Linked DNA regions of Methylomagnum ishizawai. The protein of the gene in region 1 binds, or shares a complex with, the protein of each later gene. Links are inferred from orthologs where the notes say so. Each region holds a gene or a part of one and is shown in the gene's direction. Other genes may lie near its edges. The genes, in order: mfd and uvrA.

Region 1 (8,378 bases):
CATCGCCTGGCCCTACCCGGAAAGCGACTTCCAACCCTGGTTGGCCGCCGTGGAACAAACCTACGCCCATATCGGCGCGGAAATCGCCCGGCGGGAAACCTTGATCGTCGCCTGCCACGACGAGGCCCACCGCGCCCATATCGCCGCCGCGCTGGCCGGACGGGGCGTCGATACCGGGCGGGTCCGCTACGCGATACTGCCCTATGAAGATGTATGGGTACGGGATACCGCGCCGCTTTCGGTCGCGGCCCCGGAAGGCGGACGGAAACTCCTGGATTTCCGCTTCAACGGCTGGGGCGGCAAATACGGACATGGCGCCGACGCGGCCCTGGCGCGGAACCTCCATGCCACGGGACTGCTGGGCAATATACCCTTGACCGGCGTGGATTTCGTGCTGGAGGGCGGCAGCGTCGAATCCGACGGGCTGGGTACGCTGTTAACCACTACCCGCTGCTTGTTGAACCCCAACCGCAACCCCTCCCTGGACCCAGCCCAAATCGAGGCCCGGCTGCGGGAGTATCTCGGCGCGGAAAAGGTGTTATGGCTGGAACACGGCCACGCCGAAGGCGACGACACCGACGCCCATATCGACACCCTGGCCCGGCTCTGCGCGCCCGATACCCTCGCCTATACCGCCGTCGAAAACCCGGCGGACCCCCTATATCCCGAGTTCCAGAAGATGGCGGCGCAACTCGCGACTTTCACCACGCATTCCGGGACCGCCTACCGCCTGGTGCCGCTGCCCATACCCCAACCGATCCATAGCGAAGCGGGCGACCGCCTACCCGCCACCTATGCCAATTTCCTGATTATCAACGGCGCGGTCCTGGTGCCCACCTATAACGACCCCGCCGACGCCATCGCGCTGGAACGGCTGGCCGGTTGTTTCCCCGGCCGGGATGTGGTCGGCATCGATTGCGTGCCCTTGATCCGCCAATACGGCAGCCTGCACTGCATGACCATGCAATTCCCGCTCTAACCCCCGAGGATTCCCCAAGCCATGCACGCCACCCTCAAACTGGGATTCGTCCAACAAGCCTGCGGCGACGCCGACCCCGCCCGCAACCTGGAAACCTCCCTCCAGGGTATCCGCGAAGCCGCCGCGCAAGGCGCGGAATTGGTATTGTTGCCGGAATTGCACCTCGGTCCTTATTTCTGCCAAACCGAGGATTGCGCCCGCTTCGACCTGGCCGAACCCATCCCCGGCCCCACCACCGGCCACCTCGCCGCGCTGGCCCTGGAACTCGGCGTGGTCATCGTCGCCTCGCTGTTCGAGAAACGCGCCCCCGGCCTCTACCACAACACCGCCGTGGTGCTGGAACGCGATGGCAGTTTGGCCGGCAAATACCGCAAGATGCACATCCCGGACGATCCGGGCTATTACGAAAAGTTCTATTTCACCCCCGGCGACCTGGGCTTCGCGCCGATCCGCACCTCGGTGGGCAAGTTGGGCGTCCTAGTGTGCTGGGACCAGTGGTACCCGGAAGCGGCGCGGTTGATGGCCCTGGCCGGGGCCGACCTCCTGCTCTACCCCACCGCCATCGGCTGGAACCCGGACGACCCCGAGGCCGAGCGCCAACGCCAGTTGGAAGCCTGGGTCACGGTGCAGCGCGGCCACGCGGTCGCCAACGGCCTGCCGGTGGTGGCCTGCAACCGCATCGGCCACGAAGCCGACCCCAGCGGACACAGCCCCGGCATCCACTTCTGGGGCAATAGCTTCGCGGCGGGTCCGCAGGGCGAATTCCTGTGCCGGGCCGACGCCCAGGACAGCCGGGTGCTGATCGTGGATATCGACCGCCGCCGTTCCGAGGAGGTGCGGCGCATCTGGCCCTTCCTGCGCGACCGCCGGATCGACGAATACGGCGGCCTGACCCGGCGCTTCCTGGATTGATCCAGGGCACCGGCCCGTGGGAGCGCGCTCCCGGTGGATACCCGAATATCGACCCCGCCGCGGTCCCTGGGCCACATTCCACCCGCCCGGCCTATTTTCCTCCGGCCAGGCTTTTTTCAACATGCCGATAAAAACCGAACCCCTGGCCGGAATTGGGGGTATTCGCCCCTTACCACAGGGGAATCGGGTGTTTTGAGCCAGAGTCCGATAGTGGGATTATGCCGCGGGCATGGGAATTCTTCCCCCCCGCCAATGTCCATACCGCCCATCCACCGATAGCCGCCGTCCAAAACCTCCGGGCATAAAAAAACGCCCCCCGGCATTCCGCCGGGGGGCGTGGATCCGTCGGCTCAAGCGCCGAGTTCGAATTCCTTGATGTCGCGGCCTTCTTCGAGCAGGGCTTGCAGCCACTTGGGCTTCATGCCGCGCCCGGTCCACTTCTGGGAAAGGTTCTGGGGATTCTGATATTTCACCGGAACCTTGCTACCTTTTCTGCCCACCGGCTTGGTGATTTCGGTGATATCCACGTTCACGCCGATGGAAGTCGCTAACTCCTTGATCTTGGTGACAACTTCCTTGCGCTTATTATCGTGTTTCTCCCTGAGCGCTTTCTGGGCATTGTCGATCATGCTGGCCAACTCGGATTCGGAAAACTCGGCAAAGTTGCTCTTCATGGGAAACCTCTATGTTTGGATTTAGGACTGGGGGCATGTTAACCATGTCAGTTAACACGTCCATAGTATATTATGAATTCTGTCATATGAGAACCATTCTTGGTGGGAAGCTTCCAAGTTTTCCCAGGGTTAGCTTTTAATACGCCGATGCCTTATGGCAAGGCCGACCACGGCCATTCCCCAAGGCATGGTCCTGGCGAGCCACCCATTACGCCGGGCAATCCCAGGCTTTCCGCGCCGACATACCGCCCGCCCCAACACCCCGGCATCGGCCCAGGTTCGCCGATGGCGCGGCCCATGGGCCGATCCTGCCAAAGCGGCGATAATCGTACCCGATCCCCGCAAGCGGGATCGGCAATACAAGGAATCCCGCCCCGGCAAATCCCCTGGTTTAAACTATCGGCATGCCTGTTCATTCCGAACTTCCGGGTTAGAGCCGCACGCATGAAAGCTTTTCCCGCCATTTCCGGCGATAATCCCGGATTCCCGAATAGCCTCCGCACGGATTTCCCAGCATGAACCCAGCCCCACCCACCACTCCTTTGACTCCCACGACCCCAGCCTCCACCCAGGACGCGGGCGGTCCGGCCCTTTGGCGGAACCTTTTAGGCTGTGCCGACGCGCTGGCCTTGGCCCAGGCGGTTTTGCGGGAAAAGCGGCTGTTCCTGGTGGCCACCGAGGACACCCAAACGGCGGTGCGCCTGGAACACGAGATCGCCTTCTTCCTGGGCGGGGCGGCCCCGGTGCTGCATTTCCCGGATTGGGAAATCCTGCCCTACGATATTTTTTCGCCGCTGCCCGAGATCGTATCGGAGCGGCTCAAGACCCTGGCCGCGCTGGCGCGGGCCGGACAGGGCGTGTTGCTCACTCCCGTGGCGACGCTGATGCAACGCTTGACGCCGCGCAGCCACGTCCTGGGCAATACCTTCGTCCTGAAACCGGGCCACCGCCTGAGCCTCGAAGAAACCCGCCAACGCCTGGAAAGCGTCGGCTATCAATGCGTGTCGCAAGTGTTGCAGCATGGGGAATTCGCGGTGCGCGGGGCCATCCTCGACCTGTTCCCGATGGGGAGCGGGGTGCCCTACCGCATCGAACTGTTCGACGAGGAAGTGGAATCGATCCGCACCTTCGATGTGGAAACCCAGCGCTCGGCGCAGAAGGTCGGCGAGATCAACCTGTTCCCGGCACGGGAATTCCCCTTCGACGAGACCGCCATCACGCGCTTCCGCAAGGCGTTCCGCCTCCACTTCCCGGACGCCTCGTCCAACAACCCGCTGTATCTGGATGTCAGCAAGGGCATCGCGCCGGGCGGGATCGAGTATTACCTGCCGCTGTTCGTGGACACCACGGAAACCCTGTTCGATTACCTGCCCAAGGGCGCGGTGGTGGTACTGCGCGGGGCGGCACGGGCCGCCGCCAGCGCCTTCCATGCCGAAACCGAAGCGCGTTACCGCCAGCGTTCCGGCCATATCGACAAGCCGCCGCTGCCGCCCGCGGCGCTATTCCTGGACCCCGAAACGCTGGAACAACGGCTCTCGGCCTATCCCCGGATCGAAATCGACCCGGCGGATTCGGATGCCGAAGGCACGGTCTACGCCTGCAAGCCGCTACCCCCGCTCGCCCTCGACCCCAAGCAAAAGCAACCCGCCGCCGCCCTCTCCGCCTTCATCGCCGAACTGCGGGGCCGGGTGTTGTTCGTGGCCGAGACCGCCGGCCACCGCGAGGCTTTGCTGGAACAACTCGGCAAGACCGGGCTGCGGCCCAAGGTGGTGGAAAGCTGGCGGGAATTCCTCGACCGGCCCGAAGGTCCCTGCCTGGTCATCGCGCCGATGGACCACGGGTTATGGTTGGAGGAACCGCCGCTCGCCATCGTCACCGAAACCCAGCTGTCCGGCGAAAAGGTCCAGCAGCGCCGCCGCCGCCGCCGCGCCGGGGGCCATAAGCTCGACCAAATCCTCCGCAACCTGGAAGAACTGGATGTCGGCTCCCCGGTCGTGCATCAGGACCACGGCGTGGGCCGCTACCTGGGACTGGCCAAGCTCACCGTGGGCGGTATCGACACCGAATTCCTGGCCCTGGAATACGCGGGCGGCGACAAACTCTACGTGCCGGTGTCCTCGCTGCATTTGATCGGCCGCTACAGCGGGGCCGACCCGGACGCGGCCCCCCTCCACAAACTCGGCGGCGAACAATGGCGCAAAGCCCGCCGCAAAGCCCTGGAACGGGTGCGCGACGTGGCGGCGGAATTGCTCGACATCCACGCCAAACGCGCCGCCCGGCTCGGCTTCGGCCATCAAACCCAGACCGAGGAATATCTGGCCTTCGCCGCCGCCTTCCCGTTCGAGGAAACCCCGGACCAGGAAAGCGCCATCCTCGATTGCCTGGGCGACATGGCCTCGCCCCGGCCCATGGACCGGGTGGTGTGCGGCGACGTGGGGTTCGGCAAGACCGAGGTGGCGATGCGGGCCGCCTTCGTGGCGGTGCAGAACGGCAAGCAGGTGGCGGTGCTGGTGCCGACCACGCTCCTGGCCCAGCAGCATTATCAGAACTTCCGCGACCGCTTCGCCGACTGGCCGATCCGGGTCGAGACCGTGTCGCGCTTCGTCGGCAAGAAGCAGCAGGACCAGGCGCTGAAGGAATTGGCCGAGGGCAAGCTCGATATCCTCATCGGCACCCACAAGGTGTTGCAGAAGGATGTGAAGTTCAAGGATTTGGGGCTGGTGATCGTGGACGAGGAACACCGTTTCGGCGTGACCCAGAAGGAGCATTTCAAAAAGCTCAGGAGCGAGGTGGATTTCCTGGCCCTGACCGCGACCCCGATCCCGCGCACCTTGAACCTCGCCATGTCGGGGCTACGGGATATTTCCCTCATCGCCACCCCGCCGCCCAACCGCCATGCCATCAAGACCTTCGTCAGCGAATGGGACGACGCCTTGGTGCAAGAGGCTTTGCTGCGCGAGATCAAGCGCGGCGGCCAAGCCTATTTCCTCCATAACAAGATCGAGACCATGGACAAGATGGCGCGGGAATTGGCGAAACTGGTGCCCATCGCCCGCATCCGCACCGCCCACGGCCAGATGCCGGAACGCGAACTCGAAGCCATCATGCTGGATTTCTACCACCAGCGCTTCAACGTGCTGATTTGCACCACCATCATCGAAAGCGGCATCGACGTGCCCAGCGCCAACACCATCGTCATCAACCGCGCCGACACCCTGGGCCTGGCGCAATTGCACCAGATCCGGGGCCGGGTCGGGCGCTCGCACCACCGGGCCTATGCCTATCTGATGGTGCCGTCCAAGGCGCTGATGACCGCCGACGCCATCAAGCGCCTGGAAGCCATCGAGGCCAGCGGCGAACTGGGCGCGGGTTTCATGCTGTCCTCGCACGATCTCGAAATCCGCGGCGCGGGCGAATTGCTGGGCGACGAGCAGAGCGGGCAAATCCAGGAAATCGGCCTGACGATGTATACCGAAATGCTGGAGCGGGCGGTGGCAGCGCTCCAATCCGGGCGGCAACCCGACCTCGACCTGCTCCCGCACGAAGCCGGCCCCGAGATCGATCTGCAAGCCCCGGCCCTGATCCCCGACGATTACCTGTGGGACGCCCACACCCGCTTGGTGCTGTACAAGCGCATCGCCAACGCCCGCGACGACGCAGGACTCCGGGCGCTGCAAGTGGAGATGATCGACCGCTTCGGCCTATTGCCGCCGCAGACCAAGGTGCTGTTCGCCATCACCGCGCTCAAACTCAAGGCGGAGAGGCTGGGTATCCGCAAGATCGAGGCGGGACCGACCGGCGGGCGGATTCTGTTCCATCCGAATCCGCCCATCGATCCGCTCAAAGTGATCCGCCTGATCCAAACCCAACCCAAGGTCTACAAGTTGGACGGGCCGGACAAACTGCGTTTCACGGCTAGCTTCGACGGACCGGAGGCGAAACTTGGATTCGTGGAGAAATTGGTGGGGGAATTGGCGGGATAATGAAAGCACGTTACCTATAGGGTGGGCACGTATGCCGTGCCCACCGGGATAACGCAAAAATGGTGGGCATGGTGACATGCCCACCCTACGGCCGAGGGGTAAACCCAAATCGGAAATACTCTAGCTTTTACCGGGAATCAACCCCGCCGAGCCGGGTTTGAGCCGTTTGCAAGATACCTCGACATCCTCCACATGGCAGCGATACCCCGCATCGGTCCCGGCGCAGGGTTCGCAAACCAGCTTGCCCGGCGCTTTTTGCTCCGATACATACCAGCCATAGCCCTGGGTTTCGCAGAAACGCTTGGCGAACTTGCCGATGGTATAGGCATCGCTGGCCCGCTGTTCGGCGTCGGGTTTGGCCGCGCACTGCCGCGAGGCCAAGGTATTGCCCAACAGGTCGCGGTAGATATATTCCGAAGCCGGGGCGCTGCCACAATATAGGGCCAGCGCCGCCGCCAGGGACAAACCGGATTTCATCAGGATATTCATCGTCCAGCCCTCCCGCTCAATGGATCACGCGGATATTCATCTGCGCGGTTTCTTCCGCCTGTTGCTGGCGGATGGGATCGTACTTGTCGTTCTCGCTCAACTTGACCATCGCCACCACCACCACCAGCAATGTGGTCACCAGCGCCACATAGCCCCAGAATAAATCTTTCTCTTCGCTGACTTGTGCGTTCATGGCTGTTTCCTCTCTCTTTGGATTATCGACGCCCCACAATAGCCCCAGGCCATGGATACCGATTCCGGCAGGGTCAAAAAACCTCGGACAATGCCCTATCCATCCGCGCCTTTTATTCATCCAGGGCGGTATCGAGAAATCCGGGGAACGATGATGGCAAAAGCCCAGACCACTATTGTTTCGTGTCGAAACTTTAGTGGGGAACACCGGGCTTGTCAAGCCCTGGGATGTGTCTCCGATAGGCCGTAGGCGGGGGCGTTTTTTCCGCGATGAATGCGCTTGGCAACAATTTCCCGGAAAAGTCGGTGGTTTTTCCAGGATGATTCTAATCAGTGCCGCCTCGCATCGTGGCTGGAAACGGCCACCGTAGTTACCGCGGAATTTAATCCGATCCACGCTGTCTAAAGTTTTATAAGTTACTCCCTTGGGATTAACAATGGCTACCTTTTTATTCAAAATCAAAGGAGTCCATCCATGAACAAGCTCATAGCCACCCTCATCATGACCATAACCCTGATCATTACGGGCTGCATCTCTTATACACCCGGCCCGCCCAGATACGATCATGAGGCTGTCTTGGAAAGGGAATACGAAGATTGTTTGGCGATGCCCGACACGGATTGCTCGGACGAAAGGCATGAACTACGGCAACATCAGCAATGGGAGTTGCTCGACCGCAGTTCATAGGCTGGAACCGTTGGGTTATCCCCCGGTATAAATCCGGACCGCTTGTTCAAAGGTATACCTGAGAAACAATCAGGTATACCGCTTCCCCGTCGGCGTAATTACCCACCCCGCCTTTCCTGGAGGGCCGGTGGGTTTTTTCCGGGTTTCCGCCGTTGCCCGCGCAGCAAGTTCAGGAACTCGACGAACGCCGAAAAGACTATCGCGAAATAAAGATATCCACGAGGGATGTGGAATCCGAGCCCATCGGCAACCAAGGCGATGCCGATCATCAGCAAAAAGGCGAGCGCCAACATCTTGGTCGTCGGATGCCGTTCGATAAATCTCGACAGCGGCCCCGAAGCCACCAACATCACAAGGATGGACAAGAACACCGCGGCCACCATCACCCCGAGGACGTCGCTCATACCGATGGCGGTCAACACCGAATCAATCGAAAAAACCAGGTCGAGCAATACGATCTG
Region 2 (7,799 bases), 820 kb from region 1 along the record:
CAGCAGCGGCAACCTGCTCGACCTATCGCTGAAGCGCCCGGACCCAGGCGCTTGGCGGCATCTCGATACCGGCGTGCCTAACGGTGCCGTCGGCACCTTGGCGCTGGATGGCAAGGAATGCTGGTTTTCGATGCCGCTCGATTCCGTGCGGAATTTTTATTCCGACGACCACTGCGCCAGTTTCCAGCCCTTGGTCGTCGATCCGCAAAGCGCGTTTTTTACCCTGGGCAAGGCTTGGCGGGGTCGCAGCCTCTGGGGCACGACCCGGCGGGTGCTTTACATGGACCGGCGCTCGCCCTGAAACCATGCCAATGGGGCGGCGCGGTCCGGGTAGGGGTTCCAACCCCGTCCGAACCGCTATAATCGACGCCCCTTCGCTCCACGCTCCCCCTCCATGGACATCATCCGAATCCGCGGTGCCCGCACCCACAACCTCCAGGACATCGACCTCGACCTGCCCCGCGACCGGCTGATCGTCATCACCGGGCTGTCGGGTTCGGGGAAATCCTCGCTGGCCTTCGACACCCTCTACGCCGAGGGCCAACGGCGCTATGTGGAATCGCTGTCGGCCTATGCCCGCCAATTCCTCTCGGTGATGGAAAAGCCCGACGTGGACCATATCGAAGGCTTGTCCCCGGCCATTTCCATCGAGCAGAAATCCACCTCGCACAACCCGCGTTCCACCGTCGGCACCATCACCGAAATCTACGACTACCTGCGCCTGCTCTATGCCCGCGCCGGTACGCCGCGCTGCCCGGAACACGGCGTCTCGCTGGAAGCCCAGACCATCAGCCAGATGGTGGACCATGTGCTGGGCCAGCCGGAGGATTCGCGCTGGATGCTGTTGGCCCCGGTGGTCAACGCCCGCAAGGGCGAACACGCCCAGGTGTTGGACGACCTCCGCAACCAGGGCTATATCCGCGCCCGCATCGACGGCGAAGTCTACGAACTGGACGAGCCGCCCAAGCTCGACCTGCGGAAGAAGCACACCATCGAAGTGGTGGTGGACCGTTTCAAGGTGCGGCCCGATTTGGGGCTGCGGCTGGCGGAATCGTTCGAGACCGCGCTGAAGCTGGCCGACGGCATGGCCTTGGTGGTGTCGATGGACGAAGCCAAGCAAGAGCTGATTTATTCGGACAAATACGCCTGCACCCTGTGCGGCTACTCCTTGAGCGAACTGGAACCGCGTATCTTTTCCTTCAACAATCCCAAGGGCGCGTGTCCCGCCTGCGATGGCCTGGGGGTGAAGCAATATTTCGATCCGGCCTTGGTCGTCACCCAGCCCAAGGCCAGCCTGGCCGAAGGCGCGGTGCGCGGCTGGGACCGGCGCAATGCTTATTACTGGCAGATGATCGCGTCGCTGGCCGAGCATTACGGTTTCGACCCGGAAACCCCGTTCGCCGAGTTGCCGGACAGCGTCCGCCAGACCGTGCTATATGGTAGCGGCGGCGAGGCCATCGCCTTCAAGGTCCAGAGCGCCCAAGGCAAAACCCTGGTCCATCGCCATAGCTTCGAGGGTGTCATTCCCAATATGGAGCGGCGCTACAAGGAAACCGATTCGCAGATGGTGCGGGAGGAATTGGCGAAATACCTCTCGGCCAAACCCTGTCCCGAGTGCGGCGGGGCGCGGCTGAACCGTGCGGCCCGGCATGTCTATGTCGCCGATACCGCCTTGCCCGTGTTGACCGGGCTGCCGATCCGCCGGGCGGTGGACTTCTTCGACGCGCTGAACCTGGCCGGACGGCGCGGCGCGGTCGCGGCCAAGATCGTCAAGGAAATCTCGGAGCGCCTGCGTTTCCTGGTCAATGTGGGCTTGGATTACCTGACCCTGGACCGCAGCGCCGACACGCTGTCGGGTGGCGAAGCCCAGCGCATCCGTTTGGCGAGCCAGGTCGGGGCGGGTTTGGTGGGCGTGATGTACGTGCTGGACGAGCCTTCCATCGGCCTGCACCAGCGCGACAACGAGCGTTTGTTGGAGACCCTGCGGCGGCTGCGCGACCTGGGCAATACCGTGATCGTGGTCGAACACGACGAGGACGCCATCCGCACCGCCGATCATGTGGTCGATATTGGCCCCGGCGCGGGCGTGCATGGCGGGCGCATCGTCGCCCAGGGCACGCCGGAGCAGGTGATGGCCGACGCTGGATCGCTGACCGGGGCTTATCTCGCGGGCCGTTTGTCCATCGAAGTGCCCGAAGCCCGCTACGAACCCGACCCCGGGCGGATGCTGCGCTTGAAAAACGCCAGCGGCAACAATCTCAAGGGCGTGGACGCGGAATTCCCGGTGGGCTTGTTCACCTGCGTCACCGGCGTGTCCGGTTCGGGCAAATCCACCCTGGTCAACGACACCCTGTTCCGCCACGTCGCCCGCATCCTCAACGGCGCTTCGGAAGCGCCCGCGCCCTGCGCGGCCATCGAGGGCTTGGAATATTTCGACAAGGTGGTCGATATCGATCAAAGCCCGATAGGCCGCACGCCGCGTTCCAATCCCGCCACCTATACCGGCGTGTTCACCCCGATCCGCGAACTGTTCGCCGCCACGCCGGAAGCCCGTTCCCGTGGCTACGCGCCCGGAAGGTTCAGCTTCAACGTCAAGGGCGGGCGCTGCGAAGCCTGCGCGGGCGATGGCGTCATCAAGGTGGAGATGCATTTCCTGCCGGATATCTTCGTCCATTGCGACCTTTGCAAGGGCAAGCGCTACAACCGCGAAACCCTGGACATCCGCTACAAGGGCAAGACCATCCACGAGGTGCTGGACATGACGGTGGAGGAGGCCCAAGCCTTTTTCGCGGCCATCCCCACCGTGGCCCGCAAGTTGGATACCTTGGTGGAAGTGGGCCTGGGCTATCTCACCCTGGGCCAGAACGCCGTGACCCTCTCGGGCGGCGAGGCCCAGCGGGTGAAATTGGCGCGGGAACTGTCGAAGCGCGATACCGGCAAGACCTTATATATCCTGGACGAACCGACCACGGGGCTGCATTTCCATGATATCCGCCAATTGCTGGGGGTGTTGCACCGGCTCCGCGAGCACGGCAATACGGTGATCGTGATCGAGCATAACCTGGATGTCATCAAGACCGCCGATTGGCTGGTCGATCTGGGACCGGAAGGCGGGGAAGGGGGCGGGCGGATTCTCGCGGTAGGGACGCCGGAGCAAATCGCCGACGATGCGGCGTCCCATACCGGGCGGTTCTTGCGGAAGGTGTTGGGGCGGTGACTCCCGCCGCGGCACTGGGGGAAGGGCGCGGCGGGTTGGAGCGGCGGCGTCAGGTGGACTGGCGGTCGATGGAGTGGGTGCCGTAGACCTCCTGCGAGGAGTTGACAGGATCGCTGGCGATCAGCCAAGTGATGATTAAGCCCAGGGTCAGGGCCATGAATAACAGCAAGGATTTTTCGGTCAATGCGCTCACGTTAAACTCCCCAGTGAGAATTAGGTCTTGTTAGGCTTCGGGATGCCCGGACGTTCTGCCGGTACAAACACTAGGTTTGTAAGGCGAAGATTACGCAATTTTGTGAAATTTGTCATGGTTTGTCCGACGAAAAATCCTTGACTCCGGGGTTTTTACCCTTCATGTGGTGAATTTTTACCCTTGACATTCGGGCTCCGGCCTTGTTGGTTTGTGCCGTGCCCCGTTCCGGGGCGTTCGTTCATCGTTATGCCACCCCGTTCTTGAATCCCTATGAGCAAGCAGCCCGTCCCGACCCCCGCCACCCTCGCCGATATCCTCAACCCGCTGGCCAAATATCTCGTCGCCCAGTGCCAGAAGCTGTATTTCCGGGTGGTGGAGTCGACCGGCCAGCATAAGCGCGACATCCTGGTGCGGCGGGTGGAGAGCGCCCGCGATAGCCTTGAGGAGGCCAAGGACCAATTCCAGAGCGCCCTCGACAAATTCAGCGCCCTGACCCAGTTCGACGGCGGCGACCTGGAGGATTTATACCGGCAGCTCAAGCTCGAATTCGATTACAGCACGGCCAAGGCGCTGGCGGTGAAGGACCGCATCGACGCCGTGCAGGATGTGGCGGAAGCCTTGTTCGCCGAATGGGAGGGGGAACTGGAGCAATATTCCAACCGTAGCCTGCGCAGCGCCAGCCGCCAGAAACTCAAGCTGACCCAGCAGCATTATGGGCAGTTGATTTCGGCGATGCGGCGGGCCGAGAGCAAGATCGAGCCGGTGTTGCGGGTATTCCAGGACCAGGTGTTGTTTTTGAAACACAACCTGAACGCCAAGGCCATCGCTTCGCTGGAACACGAGCTGACGGCCATGGCCGTGGGCGTCAACGGCCTGATCGGCGCGATGGAGAAATCCATAGGCCGGGCCAATGATTTCGTGCGTTCGTTGAACGGGCGCAAGGCCTTGCCGCCTTCCAGCGAGGATTAGTTTTGCCTTGGAGATGGGGGGCGGATTCATTATGGTTAATAAGCCCGCGCCTACAGCCTACGGTTCCGGCTGAGGCGAATCAACCACAAAAAGTCCCTTTCGTGCTATCTTTGCAACTCCGTGTTGTTATAGTGCAAAAGCCGGTCAAAATGCACCGTTTTTGTGCGTAAAATTGGCGTCTGCCCCTTGATGAATAAGCTGGATTCCTTTGTTCACGGGCTTGGCGCGGTTTGTGCAATTTGGCTTCATGATTTGCGAATTTTCGGAGTGACTTAGAATGAAAAATAGCGCTTTCAGCATCCGTCTGAGCATGGCGGCCTTGGGTGTCCTTTCGGTTTTGGCGGCGGGTTCGGCCGCCGCGAGTGAAATAGAGGAAGCCTCCGGGTTGGCGGATTACATGGCCGGCAAGGGCGATGCCCAGCCTTTGAAGGATTACGGCATCAAATGGGGCGGATGGCTTAATACCAGCATATCGATCAACGATAACAGTTCCCCGGACAAGTTCAACGGCCCGGTGACTTTCGGCGACCGTACCAGCGAATTGCAGGTCAACCAGGCCTACCTGTGGATACAGAAGGCGGTGGAGGCCAGCGGCGATAATTGGGGTTGGGGCGGACGCTTCGACATCATGTACGGCACCGACTCGATCTTCACCCAGGCCTACGGCAACCCGGCCTTCGATCCCCGCACCGGCGCGGTCAACACCAACCGCGGCCATTGGGACTTGCACCTGACCAGCTTCGACCAGCGCTTCTACGCCCTGGCCCTGCCGCAGGCCTATGGCGAATTGAACATCCCCGTCGGCAATGGGCTGAACGTGAAGGTCGGCCACTTCTACACGCCCATCGGCTACGAGGTCGTGACCGCGCCCGACAACTTCTTCTTCAGCAAGCCCTACACCTTCCAATACGGCGAGCCCTTCACCCACACCGGCGTCCTGGGCAACTACACCGTCGACGACAACTGGGCTGTGATGGCCGGTGCCGTGACCGGCAGTTCCACCGGCGGCTGGGATGGTGGTTTCGACCGCAATATCGGCAACTGGGATTTCATCGGCGGTTTCACCTGGACCAGCGACGACAAGAACTACTCGTTCAACGCCTCCTCCACCGCCGGTTCCCAGTCCGAGCAGAATAGCAACACCTGGGCGCTGTACAGCTTGGTCGGCAAGGCCAATTTCCTGGATAACACCTTGCATGTGGTCACCCAGCACGACCACGGCTTCGCCAACAACGTCCTGACCTCCCGTGGCCTGGGCGACGACGCCGAGTGGTACGGCATCAACCAATACCTGATGTACGACATCCAGGAAGACCTGGGCGTGGGTATCCGCGGCGAATGGTTCCGCGACAACAACGGCTTCCGCGTGAACGGCCCGGCCCGGTGCGGCGCTGGCCTCAACGCCGACGGTGCCGGCAATGTTGTTTCCTATACCTGTCCGGGCTACTCCTATCCTTGGGCGGGTAGCAATTATTACGAAGTCACCGTCGGCCTGACCTACAAGCCGCTGAAGTGGGTCACGCTGCGCCCGAACCTCCGCTACGACTGGACCGACAAGGTCAAGGCCTTCGACGACGGCAAGCGCAAAGACCAGCTTTTGTTCTCCACGGATGTCGTCATCCTGTTCTGATTCCCGATTGTCATGGCGCGGACAAGGACGTCTTTCCCGTCGCGGGAGGCGGCCCGGCCATGGCTGTGAAACATGCGCTTCCATCGCTGTATCCCACTGTTACTTAAATGAGGCGGTGACATCCCGGTGTCCGGGAACCGGCCACCGCCTCTCCTACCTCCCCTCCCAAAAAGCGGCTCCATTACCGCAACCACCCGCTGCGTCCGGTTTCGGTCCATCCGTCCGGTCCCCCTATCTATCCGGGTTCCCCCCCGGCGTCCTGGGCCATGCCGGTCGGCGAACCCGCGCCGGGACCGGATTTGGCCTTCGGAATAAGCATAGGGGTATCGCTTCTCATGTCACCCTTGACGTACACTATTACGCCACCGAAAAACGCCGTATAGAAATGCGAAGCCGCGCCGGACCAAGGTGGCCTGATGGGCGGGGCGGGTGGCTTCCTCTGTGAAAAACGCGGGGCAGATTTGACGGTAGAGCATAACCAGACCCTCGTGTCGGCCCGGCTTCCCCCGGAACCGCCGCTAGGGCACTTCCAAGACGACCCGGAGCCGGCCTTTGTGGTGCCGGGATCGGCGGAACTCACATTTCCCAGGGAATACCATGCGGCGCTCTCGGATTATTTCCGCCATTGCATCGCCCGCGATCCCAACGACCTGCGTAGCCATGTGCGGCGGATCTATCTCGAACACGAAGCGGGGCGGGGCGAAGAACTCCACGCCGCCTTGCTCGACCTGTTCATCGCCCTGGGAAGGCGCGGGGCCGGGTTGCGTAGGCGTATGCTCGAATTGGCCCGCGATACCCTCGATCCCCGGCTGTTCCAGGAACTGGCCGGTGCCTTCGCCCAGGGCGTGGATGCCATCCATACCCCCATCGTGCCGGGTTCGATCTTGAGCCGGGGCATCGAGGGCGGCTTGAACCTCGTCCATCCGGCAGGGGAACCGCGCGGGGAGGGGCCGAGGGATGTCTTGCTCGAAGCGCGGGAATATCTGGAATACAGCCAAGTGGAGGAGGCGCGCGCCCTCCTGGAGCGGGCCGTCCTGCGCGAGCCGCTACGGGCCGAACTGCATTTGGAACTGCTGGATATTTACCGCTCCACCCGCGATAGCGCTAATTTTTCCAGGCTGTCCGAGGCGTTGGAGGGCATCGAAATCGCGGTGCCCGAAGCTTGGCAAGCATTGACAGAGTACTTCAGGAGCCTCAATGATTAGTCCCCGAGACATGTCGCTGCGGGCTTGCGCCCTGGGCTTCGATGCTCGTTCCTATACGGCCCTACAATTGTTTTTCCGCGGCAAATGCGGCGACAAGGCCGTCCTGGTCGGCGAGGACGACGCCGATGTCAGCATCGTCGACATGGATTCCTTCAATGGCGCGAAAATCCTCGCCGAGCAGCGGGAACGGCATCCGGGACGGCCTTTCATCCTGTTGTCCCTGAATCCCCCGGCGGAAATCCCGTCCGGAGTGATCTACATCAAGAAGCCGGTGCAGATACAAAGCATGCTGACCGCTTTGGAACAGACCGCCGCCCGGTTGAGGGCCAAGGCCGCGCCCAAGGCTCCCGCCGAGAAGATACGCCGCGATGCCGAATCCCCCGCCAAGCCGCCCGTGGACGCCGCGCCCAAGCCGGGCGCAAGCCCCGTTCCGGCGCGGCCCGCCGCCCCGGCCATAGGCTTCGCCGCCCGCGAGGACCGCGATACCAGCCATGCGGCGCTGTCGTTGGACGAGCGTGGTTTTGGCGACTATATTGGTTCGCTCAAGGATATAGACCCCAGCAATCCCATGGAGGTGACCGCGGC

Evidence for each region.
Region 2: the proteins of mfd (region 1) and uvrA are in contact, whole or in part, in a crystal structure (PDB 4DFC), measured with the Escherichia coli proteins. The link is inferred for Methylomagnum ishizawai from one-to-one orthologs.

What each region holds. Positions count from the first base shown.
Region 1 is NZ_AP019783.1:1,219,658-1,228,035, reverse strand. What follows is about bases 2,753-6,748. They hold mfd (transcription-repair coupling factor), read left to right. Parts: upstream 2,753-3,080; coding sequence 3,081-6,548; downstream 6,549-6,748. Other genes in these bases: K5658_RS05655 (hypothetical protein), read right to left, coding at 6,669-6,748. Outside these bases: K5658_RS05675 (agmatine deiminase family protein), read left to right, coding at 1-979; K5658_RS05670 (carbon-nitrogen hydrolase), read left to right, coding at 1,001-1,891; K5658_RS05665 (H-NS histone family protein), read right to left, coding at 2,242-2,565; more of K5658_RS05655, read right to left, coding at 6,749-7,037; K5658_RS05650 (hypothetical protein), read right to left, coding at 7,054-7,230; K5658_RS05645 (hypothetical protein), read left to right, coding at 7,705-7,917; K5658_RS05640 (TerC family protein), read right to left, coding at 8,016-8,378. UniProt on the Escherichia coli protein: Couples transcription and DNA repair by recognizing RNA polymerase (RNAP) stalled at DNA lesions. Mediates ATP-dependent release of RNAP and its truncated transcript from the DNA, and recruitment of nucleotide excision repair machinery to the damaged site.
Region 2 is NZ_AP019783.1:2,046,122-2,053,920, forward strand. The notes cover bases 1-3,417. They hold uvrA (excinuclease ABC subunit UvrA), read left to right. Parts: upstream 1-394; coding sequence 395-3,217; downstream 3,218-3,417. Other genes in these bases: K5658_RS09325 (WD40/YVTN/BNR-like repeat-containing protein), read left to right, coding at 1-301; K5658_RS09335 (hypothetical protein), read right to left, coding at 3,267-3,410. In the rest of the region: K5658_RS09340 (DUF2959 domain-containing protein), read left to right, coding at 3,681-4,379; K5658_RS09345 (porin), read left to right, coding at 4,657-6,009; K5658_RS09350 (type IV pilus assembly protein FimV), read left to right, coding at 6,471-7,214; K5658_RS09355 (hypothetical protein), read left to right, coding at 7,207-7,799. UniProt on the Escherichia coli protein: The UvrABC repair system catalyzes the recognition and processing of DNA lesions. UvrA is an ATPase and a DNA-binding protein. A damage recognition complex composed of 2 UvrA and 2 UvrB subunits scans DNA for abnormalities.